DNA from 3 places in the Salipaludibacillus agaradhaerens genome. Region 1 is predicted to be linked to each of the others. Evidence: predicted binding sites of a transcription regulator. Region 1 holds the regulator's gene; each other region holds the start of a gene.
What was found. The regulator Rex, encoded in region 1, represses fermentation and respiration genes when NADH is low (regulators of the CRP and FNR family bind a similar motif). The targets are predictions, from matches to a motif close to TTGTGAAATATTTCACAA.
Positions count from the first base shown of each region.

Region 2: the regulator Rex is predicted to act here: its motif matches at 4,765-4,782, upstream of BK581_RS07035 (formate/nitrite transporter family protein).
Region 3: the regulator Rex is predicted to act here: its motif matches at 5,912-5,929, upstream of nirB (nitrite reductase large subunit NirB).

Region 1 is NZ_KV917378.1:2,084,307-2,092,218, reverse strand. Features, by position in the region: gene tsaD (tRNA (adenosine(37)-N6)-threonylcarbamoyltransferase complex transferase subunit TsaD) at 1-381, shown strand, start outside; gene BK581_RS09785 (ABC-F family ATP-binding cassette domain-containing protein) at 1,044-2,981, opposite strand; gene moaC (cyclic pyranopterin monophosphate synthase MoaC) at 3,126-3,605, shown strand; gene BK581_RS09775 (redox-sensing transcriptional repressor Rex) at 3,689-4,327, shown strand; gene BK581_RS09770 (MDR family MFS transporter) at 4,834-6,261, shown strand; gene BK581_RS09765 (YdiK family protein) at 6,452-6,652, opposite strand; gene BK581_RS09760 (CPBP family intramembrane glutamic endopeptidase) at 6,649-7,377, opposite strand; gene groES (co-chaperone GroES) at 7,817-7,912, shown strand, end outside.
Region 2 is NZ_KV917378.1:1,442,311-1,450,222, reverse strand. Features, by position in the region: gene BK581_RS07050 (response regulator transcription factor) at 162-860, shown strand; gene BK581_RS07045 (HAMP domain-containing sensor histidine kinase) at 853-2,241, shown strand; gene BK581_RS07040 (phospholipase D-like domain-containing protein) at 2,267-3,670, shown strand; gene BK581_RS07035 (formate/nitrite transporter family protein) at 3,782-4,564, opposite strand; gene BK581_RS07030 (hypothetical protein) at 5,175-5,963, opposite strand; gene BK581_RS07025 (AraC family transcriptional regulator) at 6,233-7,060, shown strand; gene BK581_RS07020 (sugar ABC transporter substrate-binding protein) at 7,348-7,912, shown strand, end outside.
Region 3 is NZ_KV917378.1:337,194-345,105, forward strand. Features, by position in the region: gene BK581_RS01620 (hypothetical protein) at 1-507, shown strand, start outside; gene BK581_RS01625 (SMI1/KNR4 family protein) at 520-1,026, shown strand; gene BK581_RS01630 (TetR/AcrR family transcriptional regulator) at 1,372-1,974, shown strand; gene BK581_RS01635 (hypothetical protein) at 1,974-2,819, shown strand; gene bioB (biotin synthase BioB) at 3,124-4,131, shown strand; gene BK581_RS01645 (contact-dependent growth inhibition system immunity protein) at 4,435-4,836, opposite strand; gene BK581_RS01655 (hypothetical protein) at 5,327-5,620, shown strand; gene nirB (nitrite reductase large subunit NirB) at 5,996-7,912, shown strand, end outside.

The DNA of each region.
Region 1 (7,912 bases):
TTCAGCTTCAGCGGTTTAAAATCAGCTGTTATTAACACGCTTCACAATGCTAAGCAACGAGGTGAGAGTTGGTCGAATGAAGATATTGCCGCCAGCTTTCAAGCGAGTGTCGTGGATGTACTTGTGACAAAAACGCTAAAAGCAGTAGAAGAGAAAGGTGTTGAACGACTCGTGCTTGCTGGGGGTGTAGCCGCTAATAAAGGTCTAAGAGAGGCGCTGACAGCAGCTTGTGAGAAAGTAGGAATCACATTAACCATTCCTCCTATTGCATTATGCACCGATAATGCTGCAATGATAGCAGCAGCAGGGACGTTTTTATTTAATAAAGGATGTTTAGCAGATGAGCGGTTGAATGGTCAAGCAGGATTAAAGCTTGAATAAAGGATTGTGGATATGGATAATTTAAGCACTGTGTGTTGTGGGCTAGTAACGCCTCGACATAAACAGTGCTTTTTTGCATGTGTCATGAGTTATATTATCGGGTAACAATTAGGTAAGATACTGAATAACAATGGCCTCTCTCAAGCTAATAGTGGAGATACGAATATATGCTCCTGTTAATAACACATTATCCACAGTTTGTGGATAATGTGTATAACTAAATAAAAAGTTGTCATATAAAGTCGAGTGATGTTAATAACAAAAAATGTGGATAACTTCATTTTTATGTGTATAACATGCAAAAATAAAGAGATATAAGTGATTTACTTGTGGATGAACCTGTGAATAGTGTGGATATGTCAGAAAATAATGACGTTTTCCAGTGAATCTTTAAGGCACATACCGTTTTATATTACTTATACACAGTAGACATACATGAGAAAGTTATTAATTCATCAGTTATTAACAGGTACTAACGTGTAAAACGACACCGCGAAATGTGATGTCGCGGTGTCGTTTTTATGACGGATAATCTCGTTCATAAAACTCCCTATTCAAAATAGAGAGGAGAACGACATCTATTTAGGTGGGATCTAACGTCCTGTTTAACTCAACTACCAATCAGTGCGAGAATAATGATAACACCACTTCGAAGGGATGTTTTATGATCCTTCCTCATCTAGCTGTAACGTTTCCCATTCTTCCATTAGTTCTTCAAGAGTATGTTTAGCTGTTTCTAATTGTTGATGAAGGTCTGCCACTTTTTCATGATCCTGAAAAATGGCCGGATCACAAAGCGTTTCTTCTAATTCACTGATCGTAAGCTCATTTTCTTCGATCGCCTGTTCTACTTTTTCAATACGACGCTGCCGTTGACGAGCTACTTTTTGTTGCTCTTTGCTTTTAGCATAGTCGGCTTTAGCTGTTTTATCACTGGTGTTAGAGGAGGAGTGAATAACAGGTGTTTCACTTTCCTTGAGTCGCTGCAGTTCTGCCTGCTCAGCTTTTTTAGTCGCGTAATAATCATAATCACCTAAGTAACTCATCATCCCTGTTTGAGATAATTCAGCTACCCTTGTGGCCATGCGATTAACAAAATAACGATCATGGGAGACGAAGAGTAATGTCCCTGGATACTCAATAAGTGCGTTTTCTAATACTTCTTTACTGTCTAAATCTAAGTGGTTGGTAGGTTCATCAAGGATGAGCAAGTTTGCCTTTTGCATCATTAATTTGGCTAACGCCAATCTTGCCTTTTCACCACCACTTAAATCGTAGACGATTTTTAACACGTCTTCACCACTGAAAAGAAAGTTTCCAAGGACCGTCCGTATATCTTTTTCATTCGTGTCTGGATAGTCATCCCAGAGCTCTTGAAGGACCGTTTTATTCGAGCTGAGTGCTGCCTGCTCTTGATCATAATAACCGATTGTGACGTTACTGCCATAAGTAATATTTCCGTTCAATGGCTTATGTTTCCCTGCAATGGCCTTTATGAGCGTGGATTTTCCAATACCATTTGGCCCAATAAGAGCGAGGCTTTCCCCTCGAGTAAGCCTTAGATTTGCCTGCTTAAACAGAACATGTCCATCATAACCTAGTGTGAGATCGTCAATTGTAAGCACGTCATTTCCACTCTGCTTTTGGATATCAAAATGAAAATTGGCTGAATAATCATCCGATTTAGGCCTGTCCATCACCGTCATACGTTCTAACTGTTTGCGCCGGCTTTTCGCACGATTACTAGTAGAGGCGCGGGCAAGGTTTTTTTGCACGAATTCTTCAAGTCGCTTCATCTCGTCCTGTTGTTTTTCATAAAGCTTCATTTCTTGCTCTAATCGAGCAGCTTTTTGCTCTAAATACTTCGAGTAATTACCGGTATATTTAACTGTTTGATGAAAGGATAGCTCATAGACATAATCCACAACTTTGTCTAAAAAATAGCGATCGTGTGAGACGATCAACACTGCTCCGTCATAACCAGATAAGTATTGTTCGAGCCAAGTTAAAGTGGCAATGTCCAAATGGTTTGTAGGTTCGTCCAAAATGAGTAAATCAGGCTTTGATAAAAGCAATTTACCGAGTGAAAGTCGGGTTTTTTGTCCCCCACTTAACGATGAGATGGACGTATTATAATCAAAATGGTTAAAACTTAATCCTGATAAAATACTTCGTGTATCAGCCTCGTATTGAAAGCCACCCTTATCTTTAAAGTCTTGCTGTAGCTGATCATATTCTTGAAGAATTTTAACATGATCTTTTTGAGATGGATCACTCATTTTCTCCTCAAGTGCTCGCAAAGATGCTTCCATTTTCCGAAGTGGCTCAAAAACGGTCATCATTTCGTCCCATATACTTCTTTCTGTATGAAGGCCGCTATTTTGCGCTAAGTAACCCATACTGACATCCTTAGGAATGACAATTTGCCCTGAGTCGTACGATAACTCACCGGTTAGAATTTTCAGAAGCGTTGATTTACCGGCCCCGTTTCTGCCTACAAGGGCGATACGCTCCCGACTTTTTATTTCTAATTTTACATCGGAGAGTATTTTCTCTGTACCGAATGACTTCGACAATTGTGTACATTGTAATAAAATCATCACTGTAACCTCACAATTCAATTTCCGTACCGTTCACAAGCTAAGTGTACATGAGAGAAAAGGTTTATCGCAAGACTTCCATGCTTTATTATGCAGATTGTGAAAAAATAGTGTACAATAGAAGTGGAAAAAAGGGGGATAAACATGGGAGACTTCACACACTTTAATGAACAAGGTCGGGCACGTATGGTTGATATTTCCGATAAACAGGAAACAGTTCGAACAGCAGTGGCCCAAACAAGTCTTTTTGTCACTAAAGAAATCTATGAAAATATCCAACAAGGGACGATGGCTAAAGGGGATGTTCTCAGTGTGGCGCAAGTTGCAGGGATTATGGCTGCTAAAAATACGTCTCAGTGGATTCCAATGTGTCATCCGTTAGCACTGTCAGGAGTCGATATTCGTTTTGATTGGGATGTGAATGCTGATACATACCAATTGAAAATTGAAGCGTCAGTTAAGACAAAAGGGAATACAGGAGTAGAAATGGAAGCGCTAACATCAGCTTCTGCGACCGCATTGACTATATATGATATGTGCAAAGCAGTGGATAAAGGGATGGTCATTGGTGAGACATTTCTCGTGGAGAAAACGGGTGGAAAAAATGGGGATTTTAAACGATAACATACTTAACTTAATGAATGCATTTTAATACTTAGTTGGTTAGCCAAGGTAGCTATTATATTTAAGAAGGAGGCGGAGCAGTTATGGATCTAGATCAAGCAAAAATTCCTCAGGCAACAGCAAAACGATTGCCATTGTACTATCGATTTTTAGAAGGCTTACAAGCGTCAGGTAAACACCGCGTCTCATCTTCAGAATTAAGTGAAGCGGTAAAGGTCGATTCAGCCACAATACGTAGGGATTTTTCCTATTTTGGTGCTCTCGGCAAAAAAGGCTACGGATATAACGTGAATTATCTATTATCTTTTTTCAGAAAAACGCTTGACCAAGATGAATTAACGAAGGTGACACTTGTTGGGGTTGGTAATTTAGGAACGGCTTTTTTAAATTATAATTTTAGCAAAAGCAATAATACAAAAATTGATATGGCATTTGATGTAGCAGCAGATAAGGTTGGGAAAGAAATAGGTGGTGTGCCCGTTTATCATCTGGATGAATTTAAAGAGCGTGTGGCGGAAAGCAGTGTGGAAGTGGTCATTTTGACTGTGCCATCTCAAGCGGCACAACCTATCGCTGATGACTTAGTAAAAGCAGGTATTAAAGGGATTTTGAATTTTACGCCTGCGAGACTGTCGGTTCCGTCTGACGTTCGTGTTCATCATATTGATCTGTCAGTGGAACTTCAATCCCTCATCTACTTTTTAAAGCACTATCCTTTATAGAGAAAGTTGATACTTAAAATATGAGCTGCATCGTGTTAAAAGCTGCCTTATAATAGGCAGCTTTTAACATTGTAGAGGAGAAAAGTGTTCATTAGAGAAGATATAGTACCTAGATGAGTGTTACACGACTGCGGGTAATTTGGACAGGTCATCCGTACCTGAATGACGCAAGGCTCGTAAGACAAAGAATGGATGACTGAACGCTGTAAAGAAGACTGTTGTTAAAATGAGTGAACGAACATCCAAGCGCAGGAATAATTAAAAGTCGTCAATGATTAACGAACCATCTACAGAAGACATGATTTTTGTAATAAAAAGGACTGTCACTGAAGATGAACCTATGGGAACGGGTCAGTCTATAGCGAAAAACCAATGTGATAAAACGTTTTTTGCAGCTGTATTTCGTTCAAATAGATATATATGCATTTTTAATTTTAATTAATGAAACTCATGGTATAGTAGAAATAGATTACTATTTCGTGAACCGAAAGAAGGCTGTCTTATTTATGGCAAAAATCTCGCAAAAATGGCTTGTGGTCATAACCGTTTTATTAGGTACTTTTACCATCATTTTAAATAATAGTATGTTAAATCCCGCAGTCCCTCATTTAATGACTGTGTTTGAGGCTGATGCGGTCGCTACTGGCTGGGTCATTACGATTTTTATGGTCACTATGGGGATGGTTATGCCGCTGACCGGTTTTTTAGGTGATAAATTTGGTAAGAAGCAACTTTATATGGCTGGGCTCGCAGTATTCTTACTTGGATCACTACTAGGTTCACTTTCTTGGAATTTACCCTCCTTAATTGCTTTTAGAGGTCTGCAAGGCATAGGTGGTGGCGTTATGATGCCGCTCTCTCTAGCCCTTATCTTTGAGGTATTTCCTCGTGATGAGAGAGGACTAGCCACAGGTGTTTGGGGAGTGGCCGCCATGATGGCCCCAACCATTGGTCCAACATTAGGCGGTGTCATTATTGAACTTGGATCATGGCCATGGCTGTTTTTATGTAATATTCCTACAGGTCTTTTAGGATTGATCTTTTCTTATATGTATCTTCAAAAGTCTGAAAAAATGTCAGGTATCCGTTTTGATAAATGGGGGTTCTTCACTGTAACGCTTGGTGTTGGCTCGATTTTACTAGCACTTGGGAGGGTATCTGAACTAGCGCATTTAACTGCTCCAGTGAATTTAGCTCTAGTCGTGTTAGGTGTTATTGCAATTTATTGCTTCGTGAAAATAGAAAATCGCACAGAGCAACCATTATTAGATTTATCTATTATGCGTGTGCCGGCATATGCGTATAGTGTGTGGATTGCGATGATTAGCTCAATCAGTTTATTCGGTGGTATATTTTTAATCCCCCTGCTTATTCAACACGTCTATGGCTATGGGGCGATAATGACAGGCGTGGTGTTTCTACCGGCTGCGCTCCTTACCGGGATATTTATGACAATTGGTGGAAAGCTCCTCGATCAGCACGGACCTGCTTTAGTTGTGACGCCGGGGCTTTGTATCGTGGCGATTGGAACAGCACTTCTCGGCTTTATTGATATGGAAACAGCCATCTGGGTTGTCTTCTTATTGAATGCTGTGAGAGGGATTGGCATGGGGTTAAGTACTATGCCTGCAACGACAGCAGGCATCAATGCGATCCCAGATAAGTTTGTTTCACGAGGTTCAGCGATGAATAATGTCTTACGTCAAATGAGCTCAGCATTAGGAATTGTCTTCGTGTCAATTTATTTTGAGGTTCGCAGAGGCCAAGTGATGACCGGCAATGGTGGAAGCATAGAAGAAGCGAGCTTAACAGCTATTACGGAAGGGTTTCTTATCATAGCTGTTTTAGCGGTACTTTCCGTTCCAGCTGGATTCTTACTAGGGCATGAGGTTAAAAAACAACGTAAAACAGAATTAGCGGAAACAGCCGAATGATGTGAAATTAGTCATTTATGAGAATAACGACAACTAACAACTTTTTTAAAGAGGGGCATGAGCGCTGTCGATTGGTGGAAACTAACAAGGCATTTATTTTGCCCTTCTTATCATCATCTATTGAGCAATGAACTAGAACAAGACTTTCTTACAGCAAAAAAGCAGCCATCTCGGCTGCTTTTTTATGACATTATTTTTTCTTACTATGTCTTTGCCGAGCGGCAATAGCGAACATGCGAAACGCTAGAAAGTAATCAAACGCTGCAAAAGCCATTAAGAGAATGGTGATGGCATCCCAACCAGGTGATGCTTGAGCTGTTTGAATAGCAATCAGCAAAAACAGCGTTCCTAGAAAAAAGTAAAGGTAGCCTGAAAATCTAGGAGATCTCATAATAAAAATCCTCTCATAATCGCTTGAACGATCTGTACGATTGCCGCATGTTGTTCAATAATCTCTTGCATCTCATCACCAAAAATGACTTGCACAATCATCACGAAGGAATTCACACCAACATGGGCTAAAATTGGCACGATAATACGCTTCGTTTTCCAATATAGATAAGCGAAGACAATCCCCATGGATGCATACACGAGTAAATGCTCAAATTCCATATGCACGACGGCAAAGATTAAGCCACTGGCAATAGCTGAAATCCAGAAGCCGAAACGCGGATACAGGCTCCCGAAAATGACTTTTCTAAACACGAGTTCTTCCATAATTGGAACGAAAACGGCCACGACAATAATCATGAGTGGAACAGCATTGGCTATATTAACGATTACTTGCGTGTTTTCAGAGCCTACTTCCACACCGAAAAGGTTCGTTTCAATTAAGGCTGCGATCGTTTGACCGGCGAAAGCCATAAAGATCCCTAAAATTGACCATAACACTGTTTCGCTAGCTGTCGCTCTATTTTCCATGAATTCTCTTTGAGGTTCCGCTTTTCGAGCGAGCAAGGCAATAATGATGAAGCCGATTGTAAAGCAGACAAACAGCGTCATCCCATACAACTCTGTTCCTCTAAAACCAGCCAGAGCTAAAAGTGGTATGAACACTACAGGGGACAGCTGTGTCAAAATAAAGACGATAATGATTAACCAATAATTTTTCTTCAACGTATATTCTCCTTTATACCTGTAATTCAATAAATGAAAAACGAATGTATCATTCCCCATCTTTCATACGGTGCTGATGAGCACTACATTCATGTATATGTATCACCTTATAGGCCATATAACTCCCTTATTGTATCATATCCAGGTGAAAAACCTGAAAGTAAACGCTGTAGCATAGGTATATTATGGAAGGTGGATGACTATTTTATCTGACATAACCATTCGTTGTTTTAATCTCAATAAAAGAGGGAATACTGTGAAGCGGCCTCAGATTTAACGTCGAAAAATGCGATAAAAAATTGCATTAAAATACTTGCAATCTGGGTGACAGTTGATTATTATAATAATTGTGTTAGCACTCAAAGCTACCGAGTGCTAATAAATAATAACTAACTATGCATACTTAGATGTGCACAAATATTAAAGGAGGGTGTTTTCCTTGTTAAAACCATTAGGTGATCGTATCGTAATTGAATTGGTGGAGCAGGAGGAAAAAACAGCGAGTGGAATCGTACTTCCAGACTCTGCGAAAGAA
Region 2 (7,912 bases), 640 kb from region 1:
TTAAAATAACGTTATGTGAAAGGCCAAAAAAATTATCAGCTAATTAGCTGTTTATTATAAAGTAAAGGAAAGCTTATGAGATAGGGTTATTTAGTCTCATGAGCTTTTCCTTATGCTAAAGTAAGCTTAATGAGTACATGCTAGAAAAGGGGGAGCAGATTATGAAAGAAAGGCTTCACGTGCTTATTGTTGAAGATGATCCTTATATATCAGATCTATTAGAATTGTATCTTATACAGGAAGGTTTTGAGGTCTCGATCGCCATTGATGGGGAAGAAGGATGGGAAAAATACTATGATGAACACCCAGATTTCGTTATTTTAGATATTATGCTTCCGAAAATGGATGGATGGGAAGTGTGTAGAGAAATCAGGCGTGATGAACGCCAAACCCCTATTTTAATGTTGACTGGAAAAGGAGAAAGTTACGATAAAATTAAAGGTCTAGACATGGGGGCTGATGATTATGTGGTTAAGCCGTTTGAACCGAAAGAAATTATTGCGCGAATGCAGGCGATTCTGAGGCGGACACATCCGAATGACCAAGAACGAAAGCCGATTAAGTTTGAAAAATTAGAAATTGATATTCAGCAACATCAATTATGGCGGGGAGAGGACTCTCTCTTTTTGCCCCCTAAAGAATTGGAATTATTATATTTTCTTGCTACAGAAAAAAATCAGGTCTTCACTCGCCAGCAGTTAGTAGATAGAATATGGGGATTTGATTATGAAGGGGACGTCAGAACAATTGATGTCCATATTAAACGGATTCGAGAAAAAATTGGGGATGAGTGGCCGCATTGGAAACTAAAAACGATACGTGGAGTCGGCTACAAATTTGAGGTGAATGAACGTGTTTAAAAATAAAGGCATGTTTAGAAAATTATTCTCCTCACATTTAATAATTCTTCTTATATCCTTTGTCGTGTTTGCGGTATTATTAAATTCACTTATTCATAATGAAATGACGGCAAGATACTCTAGGACATTTGATCATCAAAAAGATCGGCTCATCGAGCATTTCTTAAATGCGAAAGAACAAGGATGGAATGAAGAAACGTTGCAAACGTCGCTCGAAATGAGTATGAATCAAGAAAATAGACAAATTCTGCTTTTTAATCAGGAAGGCACTCCCGTTTATAATACTGGTTTCTTAGAAGGTATTGGCTTTTCCAGGGAAGATTTAAAACATGTATTGGCTGAAGGGAGCGTTAATAAGCGAATACAAGGTAAGGGGACCCAAGTCGTTTATATGATTGCTGAGCCGCTCATTATTCCTACAGCTGATGTTGAAGAGTATGTGATGGTGATGCTCTTTCATGAGTTCGATAATGAATCGAGCCAAATTGTTTGGATTAGCTTTTTAACAGCAGGGTTTACTATTTTAATTACAGCACTCATGATTTTTTTCGTTTCAAGAAAAATAACTGCGCCATTAACGAACATGAGAAATGTCGCTATGCAGTATGCAAAAGGTGATTTTTCAGCCCGTATTCATGTCGAAAGCAAAGATGAGATTGGGCAGCTGGCACATACATTTAATTATATGGCTAAAGAGCTTGGAAGTCTTGATCAGTTACGAAAAGAGTTCGTCGCTAACGTATCCCACGATTTGAGATCTCCACTAACCTCCATAAGAGGATTTTTAGGTGCGATGATGGATGGCACGATTCCGAAAGAAAAGCATCAGCATTATCTTACAATCATGCGTCATGAGACAGATCGGCTTATGAAACTAGTGAATGATCTGTTAGATCAGACAAGTCTTGAGGCAGGAAATTGGAAACTTGATTGCAAGCGATATAACTTGACAGAACAGTTACGTACAATGCTAGCTAAAATGGAACCGACTGCTTCAAAACATGGGATAGATATGGCATTAAATACAGAAGAGGATATTTATATCTATGCTGATGAAGATCGAATGGCTCAAGTGTGGGGGAATTTACTGCAAAATGCGCTACAAAACTCTGACAGTGGCACTGCTATTCAATTAGAAGTTAATAAACATAGCAATAATGTGGATGTAAATGTGTGTGATGAAGGCGTGGGGATGACGGAAGAAGAGTTGTCGCACGTATGGGAGAGGTTCTATAAAACGGATAAAGCCCGTTCTAAAAAAACAGGAACAGGCATTGGCTTATCAATTGTGAAACAAATTGTAGATTTACACGGTGCTTCTATTAGTGTTAAGAGTAAAAAAGGTCACGGAACCACATTCAAAGTAACACTACCTAAATAATACAATCTTCGGTGGAGTGAGATATATGAAGCATATGTATTGGAAGAACGTAAAAAGGAGCTTGTTTCTATACATCATGTTCTCACTTTTAACTGCAGGCTTTATGTTTCACTATTTCCCATCTTATCCTCAGGCAGAAAATGAGGGTATGGCGAACAAGATGCTCATGGCCGGGGAGAAGGTAGTTATTATAGAAGACAATGAGCAAGCTGGCTTCGTACGTTTAGATTTGTTAAAAAAAGCAGAAGAACGTTTAGCTATTACCTATCATACTTTTCATGCAGGTGTTTGGACCGATGCTTTTATGGGTGCTGTTTTTGAAACGGCGGATAGAGGGGTGGAAGTTGAAATTTTATTTGATGGGATGTTACATAACATGAGAGGTGATTTGAGGGTCATACCTTACATGTTATCCACCCATCCAAACATTACGCTAAAGTATTATGAACCCTTTAACCCGCTTCGACCGTATACTTGGCATAATCGTATGCACGATAAGTTATTAATTGTAGATGATCACTATGTCATGACAGGTGGACGTAATATAGGTGATAAATATTTTAAGTCAGATGTAGACGATACAGTCTATGATAGGGATATCATCTTAATTAAAGAGGAAACAGCACGAGACGATCAGAGGTCTGCCATTACGGAGATGAGTCAATATTTTGACGAGCTTTTTAACCATGATTATTCCTATGAACCGATTTTTGTTCCATCGCTCTATCGAGAGAGAGCGGCTACTGAGAAGAAGGTCATGTTACATGAAGCACATGACACATTTGAAAAGGTTGTTCATCTAAACGTGGGTGAGTGGGAAGAAGAGGCTATCCAAGTGAAAGGGATTCAAATTTGGCATAATCCTATTGAGCGAATGAACCACTCGCCTGCCATTTGGCAAAACCTCATGAGCCTCATAAAAGACGCAGAAGAATCTGTTTTGATTCAAAGCCCATACGTCATTCCTACTGATGTTATGACGTCTCCATTTCAACAGAAGATAACAGATGCTGTGCAGTTAGATGTCCTGACTAATTCAAAAAAAGTCACGCCAAACCTCTTGGCCTATTCTGGTTATGAGAGATATCGTGAAAATCTAGCTGAAAATGGAGTGGACTTATATGAATATGCAGGACAAGGATCAATTCATGGAAAAACATTCATAATCGATTCTTATTATAGTGTTATAGGGTCGTTTAATGTGGATCCACGAAGTGCCTTTTTAAATACAGAAACAGTTATCGTCTTAGAAGGGGAAGAGTTTGCATCCGCTTTAGAAGGTCACATTACTAACTTGCAGGCGGATACACATCTCGTGACTAAGGACAACATCCAAGAAATCGATGAAAATGAAGGCGTCAGTTTTTTTAAACGTGCTGTCCTTCGTCTACTCGCCTCTTTCGTGCCTTTTATTGAAAGTTTACTTTGATTTCTAAGAAAGAAGTCACACTCATAAAAAGAATGAATGCAAAAATAGCTGTCTACAAAAGAGAATTCTTTTGAGACAGCTATTTTTATGCTAGATTGGTAAGCTCGTAATCTAGTTATCTGATAGAAATGGCTTGTTTATATAGTAATAGACACCTGCCATTAACACACTCCCACCGATTATATTACCAAGTGTAACAGGCACAAGATTGTATATCATCCCTTGAATACTGACGGCATCAGGCGGATTTAACACAAATGCAATGGCGAACGTACACATATTTGCAATACTATGTTCGTAGCCGGAGATGAAGAAGCAAAAAACGAATAGCACCATTGTTATTATTTTAGCCATATCCTCTTTCATAGACATCGGCAAGAAAAAGGCTAAGCAAATGAGCCAGTTACAAAGGATCGCGCGAAAAAAAAGCTCCATTGTGGGATCGGTCATTTTCTTTTCAACAACTCCTAAAAGAAAGGCGTTTACATCGGGACTATTAAATAACCCTGTTGTAAAAATTAAAAAAGCGAAAAAGGCAGCTCCAATAATATTTCCTAAGTAAGTATAGCTCCAAAGGGTGAACACTCGTGACCACTTCATTTTTCCTCTTAAAGCTGTATAAGTAAAGTAAAAGGTATTACCGGTAAACAAATCACCGCCACCGTACGCAATTAAGATAATGGCACTCCCAAAGGTGAGAGCGGCCATAGGATAAGTCCAGGGCGGCGCTTCTGTATAAAAAAAACTTCCCGTCTTAAAGGCTACAATGACGCCGAATCCAATGAACATACTGGCAAGAATAGCACGGAGTAAATAGCGTGAGATGCCACTTTTAAATATTTTTTCTTTTTTTAATGCTAACTGTTCTACTTTTTCTAATGAGGTGGTTTCCATAGGTGTAATCCTTCTTTCTAGCAATATAATTCGTGACACGAAACATTTTAGTGAAGCAAATTGAAAAAACCTGCAGCACGTGTTAACTTGCAAACCGTACAGGTCAATAGGGGTACACATTCCTTTATAGAGCCAGGGGATTGTTACTAAGTGCTAAAGTCACTTTTCAACACTTATTAAAAAGCATAAACATACCGAATTTGTGAAATGTTGAACAAATCTTAACCAAATATTTAACTGCGTTAATGGAATAAATTCTATCAATAATTAATAGAGAGTGCAAGGTATTTTTTGAAAGTAAATTAATTACAGGGTAAAAAAATATTGATATGAAAGGGTTTTCTTTGTTTGAGTTTATGAAAAACAGTTGATTGTAGGGGACTATAACAGAATTTAGCGTTAAGTTTTTTCTCCAAATGAAAGAGCTAGGATTACGTGATTTCCTAGCTCTTTGACGCCACCTTATACAAGGAGTATGTGCGAGTAATTGATAAGGTAAGGTGCGAAGATTATGCCATTGTACACCCAGTGCGATGGGGGCAAAGGTACTTCAAATAATCAGAAGGATATTTATCACTAAGTTGATCTTCTTTTTGGGGGGAAATGGGCTTTACCGTGGGGAACGAAGACTGGCAAAGTCTTTAACCCGTTCTTCCTTTAAGAAGTTGGTATATTTTTTCTTAGTCGATTTTAACAATTTATCTCGATTTGCCTGATGGGTGATTGACAGGCTTTTAAGTTGTTCCTTCATCTTCTGCTCATTTTGCACCATTTGTTGAAAGAAGACACGTTGATTTTGAGACATCTCTTCCCATAGTTTTTCATGTTTCATAGCGCTTATCCAATCTTTTAGCACGTGTATATGCTTTGCTGTCTCTTTCATTATTTCATAATTATAGAGCTCAAGCTCAGCAATCGTCGTTATTGCCAAGTCTAGATGAACTTGTGATAATGGTTTGGAATCTTGACGCAGTTTAGCTAATTCTCCGAAAAAATGAGCATAAACATGCTTAAGCTGAATTTGTTTATGAAATAACGTGGTGAGAAAAGCATGTCCTTCTTGTAGAACAGAATTTTCCACCTCACTAGAAAGAGAAAGGGGGTGTTCAAAATAAGTAGGATCAATGGTGGCTCTTCTATTACCTACTACATGTATTTCATTCATAAGCCTATAAAATTGAAATAGTGGGGAGTGGGCTTCCCGGGCAGAAGCAGGATGCTCGTCCCGTTTTTTCGGGGAGAAAATGGCTGTCCCCTGGAGCTTATTAAATTTAAGATAATTCACCATAAAATAATGTATACCGTCAATTTCCCACGGAAGCGCATTAATGGAGATTTTCTCAAATAATTTCTTAAAGCGTCTAGCACGTGATCTTACTTTATGGACCTCTTTTTCCATGATGATTAGCCTCCTGGTCTTTTCAAATGGGAGGAAATGCCTTTTATCCCCACTCCTTTATGATATAAAGTATTTTATCACAGATAACGGATGCTCATCTCCTTAATCACGGACCTTATCAATCAGTGAAAGAAGAACGAAAGCAGCTACTGATTGAAGGTTGGTTTATAATAAAACTGAACGACACATAGAAGTTCTTAGACATACTGACAATACACAAAGATGTTCTGATGGTTATTGAAGGCTTAAAGTAAAGAGGTGATTTAGTAATGTATTTTCATAAAAAGAGGTTCACCTTTGTAGCTGGTGAACAAAACTTGCCGTTATTTGTAGAAAGTGTTGGCTATAATCCACAGGAACAAAAGTTCACAAGACCGGAGGGGTATCCTTACTTTCACTGGCTATTAACGTTAGAAGGAAAGGGAACTTTCACTTTTAACGGTCAATCTTATATGATGACACCGGGAAGAGGCATCTTCCTCAAGCCATATACACCCCATTCTTATTATACGAATGGCTCTTTATGGTCTACTGCCTATATCACATTTGGGGGTGTTTCTGTTGTCTCCATTTTAAAGGCATTAGAATTGAATTTTTCAGCTGTGTATAACGAAAACAAAGATAAGCATTTTTACAATATAATGAAAGCAATGATCGATAAAGTGGAGGTGGAGTCTGAATTCTCACGTTTAGAGCTATCTAGCTACTTGTATCATTTCTTAATTAAATTGAGAACTTATGGGAAAATTAACAATCAGCCTTCGCTTTCTCATAATTATACGAAGGTTCGGCCTGTTGTAGATTGGTTGGAAATTGTTTATGCCGATAATATAGGTTTGCAGGATATTGCCAATCATATGAATATGAGTCCTCAATACTTAAATAGACTCTTTCAAGATACCTTTGGTATTAGCCCTTATTCATTTTTAATTCAGCTTAGAATAAGAAAGTCTAAAGAAATTTTAGTATCGAATCAAGAGATTCCCCTCAATCAAGTAGCTGCTCTAGTAGGATTTAATGATGTTAGTAATTTTGTTGCTACGTTCAGAAAAAAAGAGGGGATTACGCCCAGAAAGTATCGTATCCTTCACAGTTAATTTAATTAATAAAGTATCATATTTTTATAATGTTGTATCACCCGAAATTTGAGTTTTAAAAGATTTATTATGAAGTGTTTAGATTTTAAACCTTATAAATAAAGATATACATTGAATTTTTAATAATGATTAATTATTCATTTTGTGTCTCTATTCCTTTAAAGGATAACTCTAATTTGTTTCATTTTTTCATAAAAATTAAGAGTTATTTTATATTAAAAGAGGTATGTAAGCGCTTATAATTTAAGTGTGTTACTAGTAAAAAATAAAAAAGGAGTTGAATCTTGATGAAAAGATTTATAGTAAGTTTAGGGATGTCAATTCTTGTCGTTTCAGCTTTAGCTGGTTGTGGACCGGATGATGACACAGAGACAGAAACGTCAAATGCCAATAATACTGTCAATGATCATAATGAAACAGGAGAACCGGAAAAACCTGACTCGTTAGAGATTTGGGCTAATGATGATGAGTATCAGTTTGCGGCCGTTCAAGAGTTAGTTTCACAGTTTGAGGATGAATACGGTATTGAAGTAGAAGTGACAGCCTATTTGATGGCCGATCAAGATGAAGCATTTGCGTTAGATGCTCCAGGCGGTATAGGACCGGATGTGATTTTTCAGCCACATGATAGACTCGGAGATTTGACGTCACAAAACTTATTAGCTCCTCTTGAGGTAGATGAAGATACTCTTGCTGAGTATACAGAAGAAGCTGTCACAGCATTTACATTAGATGGCGAAGTTTATGGCGCACCCCTCGTGATGGAAAATACAGCTCTTTACTATAATAAAGATCTTATAGACGCTGTCCCAGAAACGATGGACGAGCTTTACGAGTTGGCAGACTCGTTAA
Region 3 (7,912 bases), 1.7 Mb from region 1:
ATTTTGATAGTGTTTGTAGTGAGCTTTTCGTTTCCATCAAGCATAAGTACTTCTAAGTCTCATGAAGGCTTAGGAATCGATGAAGATTATATAAAGATAGTGGAAGAGCCTTCTCTTAATGGATTTATTATTGAGGAAGAAAATAATTTAAGTAAGATTGATTTGCAACTAAAGAAATTAAAGACAGATATAGAAAAAATGAGTACTTTAAATGATTTTGAACAAGATGTTTATGAATATCTAAAAGATATTGACTTTCATGAAATAATTGAAGAGGAGGAACAAATTTTAGAAGAGCAACTGGCAATTAAAAGAGATTTAATTAATCCCATTGATGAAAATTATGATTTGACAATAGAAGATTTAGAATTCCCATCTATTAGTGATAAGTATGATACAACAGAATTAATTGATGTGGAAGTATCGGTATATGTTGTAGACTTAGAAAGCGAAAGTGAAGAATATGATGTTTATGAATTATCTGATTATGTAGAAAAGATAGATTAAATTAGAAGGTAGGTGATAAAATTGCTTCTCAAAAATACGCTTAATTCATTGAAAAGGCAACTTAATAAAGAATCTAAATTAACCATTTTATGTGAAGATGGAACAACTACTCAGGTTCAGTTTACATTTAACGAGCCAGCGACAGAAAAAGAACTGAAGAAATTACCGTGTGATCTTCCCACTGAATACAAGGAGTTTTTACTTTTACATAATGGCGCTCGATTGTATGTAGATCTAGAGGAGAGAAGTAGTTTTGAACTGTTTAGTGTCGATGAAATCCTCTTACATTATAGTTATGATGATGATTGGCCAGAAGGTTGGTTACCTATTGGCGCAGGGTTTGACGAGTCATTGGTACTAGCTCCTAACAAAGATAAACGAGGATATATTTTCTGGATGCAAACAGGTGTCTCATTCGATGAGCCCGAATATATTGGGAATTTAAAATTTGATGAGTGGTTTAATTATTTCTGTGTTGCACAAGGGGCAAAATTTTGGGAGTGGGATAGAGGTTGGTAGGGGGCTGTTAGTTTGTTAAGCTCGTTAAAGAAAAAAACAAGATATTCCTAAAAGAAATAATAAAAAAGAACAGGAAGTCCAACGTAAAAAATACCGGCCACATGACTGATGGGCGGTATTTTAGTATGTTTGATTAGTATTTTATCGGAAAATTTCAAATAAAGTATAGCATTCATATTTTCTAGATACCTTTTTATAGAAATTATGAAACGTTTTCATTATTAAAAGAAAAAGTTTAATAAAGTAAATTTTTGTGAACTTTACTTGAAATGACACTTATAAAATGATTTTTTTGTTATTATATTACCAATGGTAATTACCGTTGGTAATGAAGGAGTTGATCATGTGAAAAGGGCTAAGAATGATGTGAGTAAAGAACTAATAATTGAGACTGCATTACGGTTGATTGAGCAAAATAAAGGTTTGAAAAATGTAAATCTAAGGGGGATTGCTAAGGAGATCGGATGTGCCCATACAAATCTATACAATTATTTTAATAGTTTTGATGAAATAATTTGGGAGACACTGGAGCAAATATTACTTAAAATGATTGATCATGTAGAGGTAAATGTTGTCTCTACAACTAATGATGAAGAGAAGTTTTATGCTGCACTGGAAGCTATACTAGAATTTTCATTAATGCATCCAGAATGGTATAGGATAGTCTGGTTTGAATCAATAGATGGAACTCCAACCGCTTCAACTGCTGAAATATTAGTTAGACCTATGGAAGGGTTTAATAATTTGCTTATAAAAGCCAGTGGTGGAATGCTTACAGAAGAAAAAGCAAATACAGTTGCTAATATACTGCATAGCTACTTGCACGGTGAAGTTTGTAAAATGATTAGCGATCGTAGTCCTACAAGCTGCAAGGAAGAGACATGTGTAAGGATATTATCAAATCTCAAACAGTTGTATAAATTGCTAATAAAAGAGGAGGATCAATAATGAAAATTGTATATGAGGTTTGGTGGAAAATGATTGTGATTATTATTGTAAGTATCCTATTGAATATTATTTTACATACAATTTCTCCCATAGAATCAGCCAATATCTCATTAGGAGAACCAAGTATCTTTGTAAAAAACGATATGCTTATCCCTGCACTTTTAGTTTGGGAGGTGTTAACATTTAGCGTGTTTTCCCTCGTTTTTCTATTCGTCCAAAAAAGACTTCCCGGTAAGAAACTGAAGAAAGGTTTTTTATATGGTCTTTCCATAGGTGGACTGTACTTTATTGGAATGTTTGAATCGGCGCTATTATTTGATACGACTGTCTTTACCGAATTGTTGATGGGGTTGCCGGATTTTGTTTCCTTTGTAATTTCTGGTACTTTGCTAGGAATGGCTGTGGGAACTGATCGAGTCCAGAAAAGTAGCAATCATAATGTGTTAGTTGTTTTTATTATAGCCCTATTGTATGTTAGTGGCAGATACTTGGCTTACACTTTACTGAATATAAGCTCTGTGTACGATATAAAGCCGGCGGGGACATTTTTCTGGACACTGGGTCTTGGATTGTGGGTGGGAACGACCTATTATCTTATGCAACCAGAAAACAGGGAGAAGTCTATAGCGTTTCAAGGGTTATTTTTTGGAGCTATTATTTTCGGATTAAATTGGTCGATGAATCATGTTTTTTTGTTTACAATAATTGAATTTGACTTCGATTTACTCATTCGCGTAGGTACGGACATACTTTTCACAATTTTCGGTGTTTGTACTTATATGAAGTTGTTTAACAGAAGGGCAAACCCTAGGTCAAAGTATCATCCCTACAAGCTTGGATCCTAAGAAAGAAGCTCTGTAAACTCTTTACATTCCAAAATAAATACATCACCCAATTGACAAAATAGGGTGATGTATTTATTATTTATATTGTTAACTATATTTGTTTTAGGTTAACAATTAATTATTCTGACATTTTATAACGAATCTACAATCAGTGGACATTTTCGTTCTTTTTCTCGTGATCGATCGTTGCTTGAATCAAGACGTTAGCCTTCGTTAGCTCCTGCCTAAATAGTGTGACGTTTACTGATATTCATCCATAAATGACTTAGGAAAACGATATTGATGTAAAAATGGAGGGAACAACATGGATCAATGGATAAAGCTTGCCAATAAGGCGTTAGAGGGTGAAAGTATTGCAAATAACGAGGCACTTTCTATTTTGGAATGTCCTGATGAAGATATTTTATTGCTGATGCATGCTTCCTTTCAAATTCGTAAGCGGTACTACGGCAAAAAAGTAAAGCTAAATATAATTGTGAATGCAAAATCAGGCCTCTGTCCAGAGAATTGTGGCTACTGTTCTCAGTCCTCTATTTCAAATGCGCCTATTGATACATATAAAATGGTAGATAAAGAGACTCTCCTAAAGGGAGCAAAACGTGCCAATGACTTAAATGTTGGAACATATTGTATTGTGGCAAGTGGACGTGGCCCTTCAAATAAGGAAATTGATCATGTAGTGACTGCTGTAAAAGAAATAAAAGCAACTTATGGCATGAAAATATGTGCTTGTCTTGGATTATTAAAGCCGGAACAAGCGTTACGGTTAAAGGAAGCAGGAGTTGATAGATATAATCATAATATCAATACATCGGAAAAAAATCATTCTAATATAACCACATCGCACACCTATGATGACCGAGTAAATACAGTAGAAATGGTGAAAAATGCTGGGATGTCTCCTTGTTCAGGTGTCATTGTTGGGATGAAAGAATCGAAGCAAGACATCGTGGACATGGCAAACAGCTTAAAATTGTTAGATGCAGATTCCATTCCAGTGAACTTTTTACATGCCATTGATGGTACACCTTTAGAAGGCGTAAATGAATTAAATCCAATGTATTGTTTAAAGGTATTAGCGCTTTTCCGTTTTGTTAATCCAACAAAGGAAATTCGCATTTCTGGCGGAAGGGAAGTAAATCTCCGCTCTTTACAACCTTTTGGACTATATGCAGCAAACGCTATTTTTGTTGGAGATTACTTAACCACGTCAGGTCAAGAAGACACTGAGGATCATAAGATGTTAGTAGACCTAGGGTTTGAGGTAGAGTGTGTGGAAGAAGTGAAAGCTAACATAGCTGCAGGAAAATAGCAAAGTAACATTTCTACTTAATATACAACATGTTTTTGTATTGTTGAACTTGTCAAAACAACAAAAAGAAAGCGTTCAACTGTCTCATTTTACAATGAAAGAGCAATCGACCAATTGTTGATAGATAATTTTTTTGGTCCTGTTTATCCAAGTTCAGCGTGTCAGGAGCAAAAGAGTGTAGAAGATGATAACGGGTGATGAAGTTATTGAACGCCAATTCTGTATGTTGCGTAGAATAAATGTCTGATAGTGTCTGCTGAATGGATTGACACCACACACTGATCCGAGATTCACCGTCTTTTTTTACAAGCGATTTAATTTCACTATAAAATTGTCTACTAAATCCATATATTCATTATAGTCTTCTTCACACATGAAATCGTCAATTTCTATAGTTTGTTTTACTTTTTGCAATATTTTTTGCAGTGAATTGGTATGCTCTTTTATTTCCTTATAATCAATAGAGTAAAGTAATTCTATTAATTGTCCATCATAAACGTCACCTTCTAGAGGATTAGTCCTAAGAACCTCTGTGGCTTTATTTACTGCTAAGTCTATTAAAATGTTTTGTCTAATCATTTTACATAGATCAAATACGTCTATTTCGTTAACATCTTTATTTATTAAAGTATTATACCATTCATCTAGTGGGGAATTATCTTGTTCACGTCTCTTTTTAAAATAGTAGTTATCCTGTATTTTCATAAATTATTCCTCCAAAAGCTTAAATAAATCTTCCGATTGCAGGGGTTCGAATGTTTCAGATGTTGAAAAAGATGAGGCGAGGGACATTAAGCCTTTGTTTTCTATTAGGTAAATAATCCATAGTAACCCTCTCTCTTCAGGCAAGTTAGGCTTATTCTTCATTTTAATATTATTCATCATCTTTTACATAGTTTCAAAATTTAATCAGAGGACAGCTATATCCTTAAAAAATGAGGCAGCACCCCAGGAGTTGAGAGGGGGAACAGGAGCCCATTCCACCTAGCTTTCAGCATCTTCATATAGCATATTTAAAAAGGCGTCAATATCACTTGCTAAAAAAAACATATCATCTGGAGTTTCAGACTCTTGTTCATGATCCCAAAAGTAAATATGATCATAAATCAGTTAAAAAAGCATACATCTTACGTTTTTTCTCAAACTAAGGTGAGGATCGAGCACTATTTTAGTTTACCAAAGGAGGAAAAACACATTGGGGTTATTTGGCGGGAAAGAAGAAAAACCAAAAGATGTAAAGAAGCTAGAGAAATTTATGAAGCGGTATCAATTAGAGGAGCTGGATGATAAGGATTTAATTGTTCTACAACGTATTGCTGAAGACCTTATTGGAAATAAATTATTCAAAATGGGGATGGCATTTAGCTTTGCAAAAGCTGAAGAACAGGCTAAAGTAACGTACTTATCAGCATTAGTCGAGCAGAATTGGATGATCATTAGACAATTGAGTCGAATGAATAAACAATTAGAATCGTTAAACGATAAGTGAATCGTAACCGAAAGATCTCATAAGAAAAAATCAAAGATAACCGTCGTTCATTGAGTGACGGTTTTTTGACGTTAATGCACGTTTAAGGCATCTTTGTGACAATGTAGTCCTCTCAATCGTCACTAGATGTGTTAATAAAGTGATTTTTTTCGTTAAAATCCCTGTAATTAAAGGAACAACACGTTTTACTCCTTAGTTAACCATATATGGCAAGGTGTGATTTTTATCACAGTGGATTATCATTTCTCTTGGTATCCTTTAACTATACTTATTAAAGCAATATGTTTATAAAAGTGAATACTTTCACAATTTGATGTTTTTATTTTTTATTTAGTTATGTGAACTAGTGAACATTAATAGAAAGGACGTTTTAATATGAAAAAGCTTGTAATGATAGGGAATGGCATGGCTGGTGTTCGAAGCTTAGAAGAACTGCTGAAAAGAGATAATTCAAGCTATGACATAACGATTATTGGGGAGGAACCGCACCCGAACTACAATCGGATTATGTTATCTAACGTTTTACAAGGTAAAACAGAACTAGACGACATTATTATTAACGAGTGGGAGTGGTATAAAGAAAACAATATCAAGCTTATAACTGGGGAAAAAGTAACTGGGATAGATCGAGATAGACAGGCAGTGTCAACGGATAAAGGGAGTGACATTTCTTATGATGATCTCATTATCGCCACAGGGTCCAGTGCATTTATTCTTCCCGTCCCTGGGAGTGACTTAGATGGCGTTATTGGCTTTAGAACGATAGAAGACACAGAGAAAATGATAACCATTGCTGAAACGAAAAAGAAAGCGGTGGTGATCGGAGGGGGATTGTTAGGTCTTGAAGCGGCAAGGGGTCTGATCGATCGTGGAATGGAAGTTTATGTCGTTCACCTATTACCTACTCTGATGGAACAACAATTGGACGCACCAGCTGCCAGAATGTTGAAAAAAGATTTAGAAAAACAAGGTATGATATTTAAAATGGAGAAGCAAACCGCAGAAATTGTTGGTGAGACAGTTGTGGAAGGTGTGCGCTTTAACGACGGGGAAGAGCTTGCATGTGATTTAGTTGTTATGGCCGTAGGCATTCGTCCAAATGTGGCACTTGCAAAAGACTGCGGATTAGAAGTGAATCGTGGTATTGTTGTGGATGACTATATGCGTACAGCAGACCCATCCATTTATGCTGTCGGAGAATGTGCAGAGCATCGAGGCGTTGCTTATGGATTAGTTGCGCCTTTGTATGAACAAGGTCAAGTCTTAGCTGATACGTTAACAGGTAAAGAAGGACCTGGCTATGAAGGAAGTATTCTATCTACTCAACTTAAAGTAGCAGGGTGTGATTTATTTTCCGGTGGGAAAATAAATGAAGACGATGAGACTGAGGCGATCGTCGTGCAAGACGCCGTTGCTGGTGTGTATAAAAAAATATTAGTAGAAGACAACAAAATAACTGGCATTGTCCTCTACGGGGATGCTAGTGACGGTAATCGGTTGTTCTCAATGCTGAAGAAAGGAACCGATATATCTGAATATACAACAGCTGCCGTCTTTCAAAAAGCGGGTGAGGCAGAGGATGAAGCTACTCTACTGGCTGAGATGCCTGCCGACGAAACGGTTTGTGGCTGTAACGGTGTGACTAAAGGAACAATTGTTCAGTCTATCCTTGAAGAAGATTTAACAACGTTTGACGATGTGAAGAAATGCACAAAAGCAGGAGGCTCCTGTGGTAAATGCCGACCGATGGTTGAAGGGATTCTTTCTCTTACACTGGGAGATAACTTTGATGCAGCAGCTCAAACGAACGGGATGTGTGAATGTACGGATAAGTCTCGCGATGAAGTTGTAGCGGAAATTAAAGAAAAGGGTCTTCAATCTCCAATGGAAGTCCGATATGTTCTTGGATTTAAACATCCAGAAGGCTGTTCAAAGTGCCGGCCAGCATTGAATTATTATATGAGAATGATTCGCCCTGCTGATTATGAAGACGACAAATCCTCTCGTTTTGTTAATGAACGAATGGAAGGGAATATCCAGAAGGATGGCACGTTTTCTGTTATTCCTCGTATGTACGGGGGCACAACAACCGCTGATGAACTCATTCGAATGGGCGAAGTAGCGAAAAAATATGATGTCCCTCTCGTGAAAATTACGGGCGCCAGTAGAATTGGCCTTTACGGTGTGAAAAAAGAAGATCTGCCACACGTGTGGGAAGACTTAGAAATGCGTTCTGGCTACGCTTATTCCAAATCATTACGTAACGTTAAATCATGTGTAGGCTCCTTATTC